DNA from 3 places in the Streptococcus sp. HMSC057G03 genome. Region 3 is predicted to be linked to each of the others. Evidence: predicted binding sites of a transcription regulator. Region 3 holds the regulator's gene; each other region holds the start of a gene.

Region 1 (3,282 bases), on a different contig from region 3:
AGCTGTTTCAGATTTGTTATCTTTATCTGTGACAACGATCTTCTTACCGTCAGCTCCACCCTTAGCGTTGATTTCATCAACGGCTAATTGAGCACCTTTTTGTTCAGCGCTACCGTAGGCTGCTACTTCACCAGTTTTTTCAAAGTTAAAACCGACTTTTAGTTCCTTGCCGATTTCGTTACCAGTTGTGTTTGAACCTGAAGTAGAAACTTCACCACAAGCAGCAAGAAGAGCGACACTTGCAAGGGTTAAAAATGAAAGAGCAAATTTTTTCTTCATTTGTAATGATCTCCTTAAATGAATCTTAAAATAAATACATTAAGAATATACCGAATTATCTGACAATTGTCAATAAAAAAAGCGCAATCCATCAAATGATTGCGTTTTCTAACCTTCTGTGACCACAGATGGGGTCTCCAATCGTTGCAAACTCCCCACAAAATCTGTATCTAAATCTTTGAGATGGCAAGGCAAGACCTTTTTGACATAACGTTCTTTCTTTAAGTCTTCCATGACTTGATCGGCCTTGTCACTGTCCACATACAATTGGACATAACGGCATTTCTTAGAATGGTACAAGACATCTCCGACAGATTGTAATTTTTTCCCGTCTCGATTGTAATACAATTTAACAATCAAGCCTGTTCTTTCTTGTTTCTCAAACATGGTCAATCCCTTTCTCGTTCTGTTACTAGTATATCAAATTTCAAGAAAAAGAACTACTCTTTTATAAGAGCAAAAAAAGAGAGTGGGACAGAAATCGGTAATTCGTTAGAATTCGATTTCGTCGTCCCACCTCCGCACAGTTGAGTAGGGCTGTAAAAGCTGATGAAATCAGCGTAGTAGAGCCCACTCAACCACTGCGTCTTGCTCTACAATCCAAAAATAATTGAGAGGCTAGGACTTTTGTCCCAGCCTCTTGACGGACCTTCCCATAGGATGGTTTAGCCCAATTTATTATTGGCCATGATTTCATCAATAAAGCCATATTCAAGTGTTTCTTGCGCGCTCATCCAATTATCACGTTCCGCATCAGCATGCACTTTTTCAATGGATTGACCTGAATTTTCCGCAAGGATTTTTTCCAAGTTATTCCGTGTTTTGAGCAAGTGTTCTGCTGCAATCGCCATATCGGTTTGTTGGGTACCACCACCAGTACCACCCATTGGTTGGTGAATCATGTACTCGGCGTTTGGCAACATGAAGCGTTTGCCCTTCGCACCGCTTGAAGCAATGACAGTCCCCATAGAGGCTGCCATCCCCATGACAATGGTTTGGACATCTGACTTGATAAAGTTCATAGTATCTACGATGGCGAGACCTGCAGAGACAGAACCCCCTGGTGTATTGATATACATATAGATATCTTTTGTATTATCTTGGGCATCCAAGAAGAGCAATTGAGCGATAATGGAGTTAGCCATTTGGTCCTCAACTGGTCCTGTTACCATGATAATTCGATCTTTCAACAGACGGGAATAAATATCGTAAGAACGTTCTCCACGACTGGTTTGTTCAATAACTACTGGAATCATCTATTCTTCTCCTTTAGTATCCATTCATTCTCACGATTCGTGAGGTTCAAAGTATATGTGCTATTATAAACCAATGGTCAAAAAAGGTCAAATCTTAAGCACCTTTCGGACGAATCATGAATGGCTTCTTATTTGGTACCGAATAAACGGTCACCTGCATCTCCAAGACCAGGAACAATGTAGCCATGTTCATTCAAATGATCATCGAGGGCTGCTGTAAAGATATCCACATCTGGGTGAGCTTCTTGAAGAGCTTTCACCCCTTCTGGCGCTGATACTAGGCAGACAAATTTGATATGGCTAGCGCCGCGTTTTTTCAAGGAATCAATCGCTAGAATAGCGGATCCACCCGTAGCAAGCATCGGGTCTACTACAAAGATACGACGTTGATCAATATCTTCTGGCAATTTCACCAAGTATTCAACTGGTTTCAAGGTTTCTTCATCACGGTACATCCCGATATGGCCAACCTTAGCAGCTGGTACCAAACTCAAGAGACCATCAACCATCCCAATCCCTGCACGAAGAATTGGGACAATAGCCAATTTCTTCCCTGCGATTTGCTTTTGAACGGTTTTAGTAATAGGAGTTTCAATTTCAACATCTTCAAGAGGCAATTCACGCAACACTTCGTAGCCCATCAACATAGCAATTTCATCTACCAATTCACGAAAGGCCTTCGTAGAGGTATCCGTGCGACGGAGAATAGACAATTTGTGTTGAATCAGTGGATGTGTAATAACTTCTAATTTTCCCATTTTGAGATCCTTCTTTCTAAGCTGTTATTATTCAAAAAAGAGCTATGATAAAAGCGGAGTCAAGCTCTACTCTTTCTTTCAGTCCCTCTTTGATACTCACAGCACATGGAAATCTTCATTTCCAACTTTACATTCTTCTTATTATACCAAATTTTACCAAAAAAAGAGAGCCCTTACACTTAATTTTTTAAGTTCGGACTCACTCTTTCTATCAATCAATTACAACCATTCTTTGTACTTCTTAATATAGATACGTTTGACAACCGTCACACTCAGCATATAAAGGACGATAATCGCAAACAATAGAACAAAGTACAATCCATTTAGTTGGCTCAACTTCAAGATAGAAGCCAAAGGACTATATGGAAGGGAGGTTACAAAGAAGGCTGCTGCTAGAGTCGTCACCACGACTGAGAAGGCTGGACGACTTTGGATAAATGGCAGTTTTGGTGAACGCAACATATGGATAACCATGGTTTGAGACCACATGGATTCGATAAACCACCCAGTTTGGAACACCATGATAAAGGCTGCTGCATCTGCTGCTCCATGGTTGTAGCCATGACCTAAAATCATAGGAACAACAAGGAAGTAAAGAAGCATGTAGGTAATAATATCAAATACAGATGAAATGGGACCAATCCAGGCCATAAAACGCATGATAGAGTTTGCTTCCCAGATACGAGGTTTCTTGAGGAATTCCTTGTCGACATTGTCAAAAGGAAGGGCGATACAAGAAAGATCATAGATAAGATTGAGCACAATCAAATGAACGGGAGCCATTGGAAGGAAAGGCAAAAAGATGCTGGCGAAGAGAAGAGAGAAGATGTTCCCGAAGTTAGAAGAGACCGTCATCTTGATGTACTTGGTCATATTGGCATAGACCTTGCGGCCTTCGACCAAGCCTTTTTCAAGAACCATCAAGTCCTTATCTAGAAGGATGACATCTGCTGTTTCCTTGGCAATATCCACAGCGGTATCCACGGAGA
Region 2 (3,282 bases), on a different contig from region 3:
AGGTCATGATGATAATGGTATCTTTGAAGCTAACGGTACGGCCTTGACCATCTGTCAAACGGCCATCATCCAAGACTTGCAAGAACATGTGCATGACATCTGGATGGGCTTTTTCCACTTCATCCAATAACACGAGGGAGTAAGGATTGCGACGGACCTTTTCCGTTAGTTGTCCAGCTTCATCGTAGCCAACATAGCCTGGAGGAGCTCCGACTAGTTTCGCTACGCTATGTTTTTCCATGTATTCGCTCATGTCAAAGCGGATCATATTGTCTGCAGAGCCAAAGAGCTCGATCGCCAATTGTTTAGACAATTCGGTCTTTCCGACACCGGTTGGTCCGACAAAGAGGAAGCTTCCGATCGGACGGTTAGGAGATCCTAGGCCGACACGATTGCGTCGAATGGCTTTCGCGATTTTATCTACTGCATCGTCTTGACCAATCACATGAGCTTTCAAATCAGAAGCCAGATTGATCAATTGAGACTGTTCTTTTTCTTTCAAATCACCAACAGGAATATTGGTCTTTTGTTCAACGATGTGTTCAATCGTTTTTTCACTGATGACAGGGGTTTCCTGATCGGTGACATGTTGACCTTGCATTTCCTTGTATTTCGCGATTTGGTCGCGGAAGTAGGCTGCTTTTTCAAAATCTTCTTCGCGGGTTGCTTGGGCTTTGAGGTTTTCAGCTTCAATCAAGCGCTGGTCGATCACTTTTGGATCCACAAAGTTTAGGGTCAGGTTCATCTTAGACCCCGCTTCATCCAACAAATCAATGGCCTTGTCTGGCAGGAAGCGATCTTGGATATAGCGGTTTGAAAGAATAGCTGCCACTTCGATGGCCCCGTCTGTATAGTGGACGTGGTGGTAGTCTTCGTATTTTTTCTGGATGCCCTTGAGGATGGTGATGGTTTCTTCAACCGTTGGTTCATCGACCTTAACGGGCTGCATCCGACGTTCCAAGGCCGCATCTTTTTCAATGATACGGTATTCATTGAGGGTAGTAGCACCGACTAATTGGAGTTCTCCACGCGCTAAGGCTGGTTTGAGGATATTTCCAGCGTCCATATTGCCTTCGCCGGCTGATCCTGCGCCAACAATTTCATGGATTTCGTCGATGAACAGAATAACATCTTCGCGTTGACGAATTTCATCCATTAATTTTTGCATGCGTTCTTCGAATTGACCACGGATGCCAGTGCCCTGAACGAGGCTGACGACGTCTAGGCGGATGACTTCTTTTCCTTGCAATTTATGTGGAACGTCGCCATCGACGATTTTTTGAGCCAGGCCTTCCACAACGGCAGTCTTTCCGACCCCAGGTTCCCCAATCAGAACCGGGTTGTTCTTGGTTCGACGGTTGAGAATTTCGATGACACGGATAATCTCCTCGTCACGGCCGATGACAGGGTCAATATCCCCTTTGCGGGCAATTTCTGTGACATTGATGCCGAACTCTTCTAACAGTCCTTTTGGCTTTTGAGGGCGTGCTTGACGAGGATCTTGACCACCACCACGGTTATTGTTTTGGCCGTAGCCGCCACCTCCATAACTGCCTCCGGATTGAGTTGGAGGAGTTTGAGGTTCTTGTGGACTTTGGAAGTTTCCAAGGTTATTGAAGAAATCTTCGAAGGGATCTCCAGTCAGTTGGCTCCGTTGGGTCATGCCTTTCAAGAAGCTGTTATTTGGGTCTGTTTTCATAATTTTATAGCAATTTTGACAGAGGTCTACTTGCTGCTGACGTCCATTTACATTTGTATATAAATGGATGGTTGATTCATTTATTTTACAATTTTGACAAAGCATATACATACCTCACAGTAGGTTTTTGATGGTTTTCCATCAAGAGACAATCCTATTTTTAAAAGGTCAAAAATAGTCAAAGATTTATAGTTTCATTATATCAGTATTCTAGAAGTTTGCAAGAATTTGCTACGGAATGTCGCTAAGGATTGAAGAAAGAGCAAATCAATGGAAAAATGTGAATTTTTATTGGAAGAGCTTTCTCTTTTATGATAAAATAGGAGAGTAGAAAGTAAAGAGGAGAAATAAAATGGAATCACATTTAGTACGGATTATCAACCGTTTGGAGACGATGACAAAAGACGGTGGAAACTTGAAACGTAATTTTGAACGTGACGGTGTTGTTGTCGCTGAAGTAGCCTACAACCACAATGAAGAAGAAGGTTCAACCTTTACACTTCGTGATGTTGAAGCGCGTGAAACCTATACATTTGATAGCATTGATTTAATTGCAATGGAAATTTATGAATTGCTTTACTAAGCAGCTGTGTGGATGAGTTTGGGGTGGTCTCAAGCTCATTTTTTGTCCATCTGGCTATAGTTTTCGTCTATAGGAAATTCTAATTAGGAACAGTTAGGTTTGAGAGTTGAAATCTGCTATAATAGAGAGGACTATTTTCATTACTTGACTAGAAAGAGAATTGATATGACGACACTCATTGATGGGAAGGCGCTCGCTACAAAATTACAGGGTGAGATTGCGAAGAAAACAGCACGATTAAAAGAAGAGACAGGAGTTGTGCCTGGCCTCGTTGTCATCGTGGTAGGAGATAATCCAGCTAGCAAAATCTATGTAAGAAATAAAGAGCGTTCTGCTATTGCGGCAGGCTTTCGGAGTGAAGTGAGACGACTTCCTGAAAGCATCAGCCAAGCTGAATTATTAGAAGTGATCGAACACTACAATCAAGATCCCCTTTGGCATGGGATTTTGGTGCAGTTGCCACTGCCTAAGCATATCGATGCGGATGCAGTCCTTTTAGCCATTGATCCGACAAAAGATGTGGATGGCTTTCATCCATTGAATATGGGACGCTTGTGGGCTGGGAATCCTCTCATGGTGCCTTCAACTCCCGCTGGGATCATGGAGATGTTCAAAGAGTACGGGATTGATCTAGAAGGGAAGCGAGCAGTCGTGATTGGTCGTTCCAATATCGTTGGAAAACCAATGGCACAGTTGCTCCTCGCCAAAAATGCGACGGTAACCTTGACCCATTCCCGGACCCATCATCTGCCTAAAATTGCTAGAAGAGCAGATATCTTGGTTGTTGCGATCGGTCGTGCGAAATTTGTAACAGCAGACTTCGTGAAAGAAGGCGCCGTTGTTATTGACGTCGGAATGAATCGCGATGAGAATGGCAAATTGTGTGGGGATGTCGATTTTGACTCCGTTGCCCCTTTGGCCAGTCATATTACCCCGGTACCAGGAGGGGTTGGGCCTATGACCGTCACCATGCTGATGGAGCAGACCTACGAAGCAGCTG
Region 3 (3,282 bases):
AGGCGATCATTATTTCAGTGGCTATGGAGACCAACGCAAGCTCGACCAGAGTTTGGTCAATCTACAAGGTCTAGCAAAAGGCTACCACCAGCTACGCCTGCATCTGGATCCGGCTCTCAATGATCCTCAGTCATCCAGAGCCATCCAGGTGGACCGATTTGTCCTCTCAGGGAAAGATAGCCAGTTGCTCAGTCAAGAAGAGCTGCAACAGATCATCAGAGAAGGAGTAGAAAAGATCAAAGCTACTTCTCTCGATCGCTTGAAAGCAGACCTCAAACCGACGGTTCAAGGACAATTGACGGACTTGACTCAGTTGTTGGATCAAGAGCGACCAGATTTGGTTGCTGCAGCTAATCAAGTCGAAGCCCTTGAAACCATCTTAGAAGATACTCACAATTATGAACCGCTGACGCAGACACGCCCAGATCAAGGTGTTCGGGATTTGATTCTTGAAAAACCTGAACTTCTCATCGAAGCAGAGGAGATTCCATTTGAGAGTCAAACACGTGAGAACAAGGGCTTGGCTAAGGGCGAAAGCCGGATCCTTCAAGCAGGGAAGGTCGGACGCCGCTTGAAATTAATCGAGGTTCGACAAGAAGAAGGCAAAGAAATTCGGACAGAAGTCGATGCCTTTGTCGAAGTGGAGGCTCAGGACCAGATCACAGAAGTCGGAACGAAGGAAGCGGAAGAAAGTCCGTTGATAGCTGATATGCCGACTCCAACCACTCCTGTCACTCCAAGTAAGGAGCAGCCAGAAGTTGCGACTCTTTCTCAAGCAGAAGACAAAAAAGAAAAAGAAAGACCAGTCCACTTCCAACCGAAAACCCCAGAAGCAGTTTCTGTTTTGACTTCAGACCATCCGGAAAAAGAAGTGGTTGAAAGTCCTTCTCTACAATCGGAAGGAAAACTACCTCAAACCGGTACAAAAGAAGGTGGTTTCTTTGCTTGGTTAGGCCTTCTTGGTCTAGGTTTCTTGGGCGGAGGCGCCAAATTCGCTCGTCGCAAAGAGTAGTTCATTCTTTGCATAAGAGGTTAGTTCTCACTAGCCTCTTTTGCTTTGTATTCTTAAGAGATTCCTATTTCCATGGAGTCTTTGCTTTATTTACAGCCGTAAAAATTGTATAATAGTCAAATAAGGTCAATGATGAGAAGGAACACTCCAAGGCCATTTTTTATGGGCCAAGAACAGAGCATCCATCTAGAAATAAACAAGCCAGAAAGGAGCATCATGGCAAATAAGAACACATCTGATAGCATTGAAGCTTATATCAAGGCCTTGCTGGCTCAAGCTGGCATGGCAGAGCTCAAAAGAAGTGAGTTAGCCGATGTCTTTCAGGTCGTACCCAGTCAGATTAACTATGTCATTAAGACCCGCTTTACCGAGAGCCGAGGCTATATTGTAGAGAGCAAGCGCGGTGGTGGGGGCTATATCCGCATTGGCAAGGTCCAGTTTTCAGATCATCATCAGATGCTCCAAGACTTGGCAGCCAATATTGGAGAGACCATCAGCCAGCAGGTCTTTAATGATATCCTCCAGATGCTCTATGAAGAAAAATTATTGACACAACGTGAGACTCAGCTCTTGCTTGCGACGACCTCCGATGAGGTCCTAGGTCGAGATGCTCTCATCCTACGAGCAAGTATGCTGAAAAAAATCATTCAACAAGTAGATAGAAAAGGAAATACCGACTAGATGAACTATTCAACAGCACTGTTAGAAAGTATAGAAGCGGCCCAAATACTAGCAGGCCACTATCAGGGGCATACCTTAGATACTTGGCATCTCCTGACGGCTATGGCCAATAATCCCTATAGCGTGGCAGGTTCTGTACTGAACGATTATCCTATGCAGATCGATGAGTTTCAGGATGCAGCGGAGCATATTACAGGCCAAGCTTTTCAAAGCGACAATCGGTATGAAATCTTCCCATTTTCTTATCGGATGGAAGCCATTATGAAACACGCAAGAGAGATTGCCCAGGTCCTTCATGCCAAGACCTTGGGAACAGAGCATGTGCTCCTCTCTCTTCTAGCAGACCGTGGGACCTTGGCGATCCAAGTCATGGAGTTTGCCGGCTTTGCCTTTACAGAGCAAGACAAGGGAGTTCCTATTGCCTCCCTTCGAAAGAATCTTGAAGACAAGGCAGGCTGGGACAAGAATGATATCAAAGCCATCCGGAGTCTTTATCGGGCTCAAAACCCTAACCGCCAAACCATGGGAAATATGATGGGTATGCCACCAAGCACCAGTGGAGGTCTTGAAGATTATACCCGTGATTTGACAGAAATGGCGCGTGCAGGCCAGCTTGAACCTGTGATCGGCCGGGATGCAGAGATTTCACGCATGATCCAAATCCTCAGCCGCAAGACGAAGAACAATCCTGTATTGGTGGGAGAAGCAGGGGTCGGAAAAACCGCCCTTGCCTTAGGTCTGGCTCAGCGTGTCGCTAGTGGCAATGTTCCAGCTGAAATCGCACAGATGCGTGTCTTAGAATTGGATCTCATGAATGTCGTTGCAGGGACGCGCTTCCGTGGGGACTTTGAAGAACGGATGAACAATATCATCCAGGACATCGAAGAAGACGGTCACGTGATTCTCTTTATCGATGAACTGCATACCATTATGGGGTCAGGATCCGGTATTGATTCGACCTTAGACGCAGCCAATATTCTAAAACCAGCCCTGGCACGGGGAACCTTGCGTACAGTTGGAGCAACGACTCAAGATGAGTACCAAAAGCATATCGAAAAAGATGCAGCCCTTTCTCGGCGTTTTGCGAAAGTCACCATTGAAGAGCCAAGTGTTGCAGATAGCATCCAAATTCTCCAAGGCTTGAAAGAAACCTACCAGGACCACCATCATGTGACCATTACCGATGAAGCGATCGAAACAGCTGTCAAATATGCTCACCGCTATTTGACCAGCCGTCAATTGCCAGATTCAGCCATTGATCTCTTGGATGAAGCGGCAGCTACTGTACAAAACCGCGATTCCAACGGTCACGTAAAAGAAGAGTTGACCGCCTTGGATCGGGCCTTGATGGACGGCAAGTGGAAGAAAGCAGCCCAACTCTTACAAGTAGAGGCCGCTCCCATTGTCTACAAAAAAGAAGTCACTGACCAAGATGTCTTAGTGACCTTGAGCCAATTATCTGGTATTCCAACTCAAAAACTGACTCAAACCGATGCCAAGAAGTACCTCAACTTAGAAACAGAATTGCACAAGCGCGTGATTGGTCAAGACCAAGCCGTTTCGAGTATCAGTCGGGCTATTCGACGCAA

What was found. The regulator CtsR, encoded in region 3, represses protease genes until heat stress. The targets are predictions, from matches to a motif close to TTGGTCAAAAAAGGTCAAANA.
Region 1: clpP (ATP-dependent Clp protease proteolytic subunit ClpP) is a predicted target of CtsR. The motif match lies at 1,609-1,629, and genes of this name have one in related genera.
Region 2: HMPREF2686_RS08745 (ATP-dependent Clp protease ATP-binding subunit) is a predicted target of CtsR. The motif match lies at 1,864-1,884, and genes of this name have one in related genera.

Annotation. Positions count from the first base shown of each region.
Region 1 covers NZ_KV794422.1:78,533-81,814, reverse strand. Annotated here, with positions in the region: gene HMPREF2686_RS04070 (ABC transporter substrate-binding protein) at 1-279, opposite strand, end outside; gene HMPREF2686_RS04065 (DUF2129 domain-containing protein) at 388-666, opposite strand; gene clpP (ATP-dependent Clp protease proteolytic subunit ClpP) at 945-1,535, opposite strand; gene upp (uracil phosphoribosyltransferase) at 1,664-2,293, opposite strand; gene mgtA (magnesium-translocating P-type ATPase) at 2,513-3,282, opposite strand, start outside.
Region 2 covers NZ_KV794434.1:67,432-70,713, forward strand. Annotated here, with positions in the region: gene HMPREF2686_RS08745 (ATP-dependent Clp protease ATP-binding subunit) at 1-1,804, opposite strand, end outside; gene HMPREF2686_RS08750 (DUF1797 family protein) at 2,052-2,282, shown strand; gene HMPREF2686_RS08755 (bifunctional methylenetetrahydrofolate dehydrogenase/methenyltetrahydrofolate cyclohydrolase) at 2,448-3,282, shown strand, end outside.
Region 3 covers NZ_KV794423.1:239,062-242,343, reverse strand. Annotated here, with positions in the region: gene HMPREF2686_RS05125 (alpha-L-fucosidase) at 1-1,012, shown strand, start outside; gene HMPREF2686_RS05120 (CtsR family transcriptional regulator) at 1,229-1,693, shown strand; gene HMPREF2686_RS05115 (ATP-dependent Clp protease ATP-binding subunit) at 1,694-3,282, shown strand, end outside.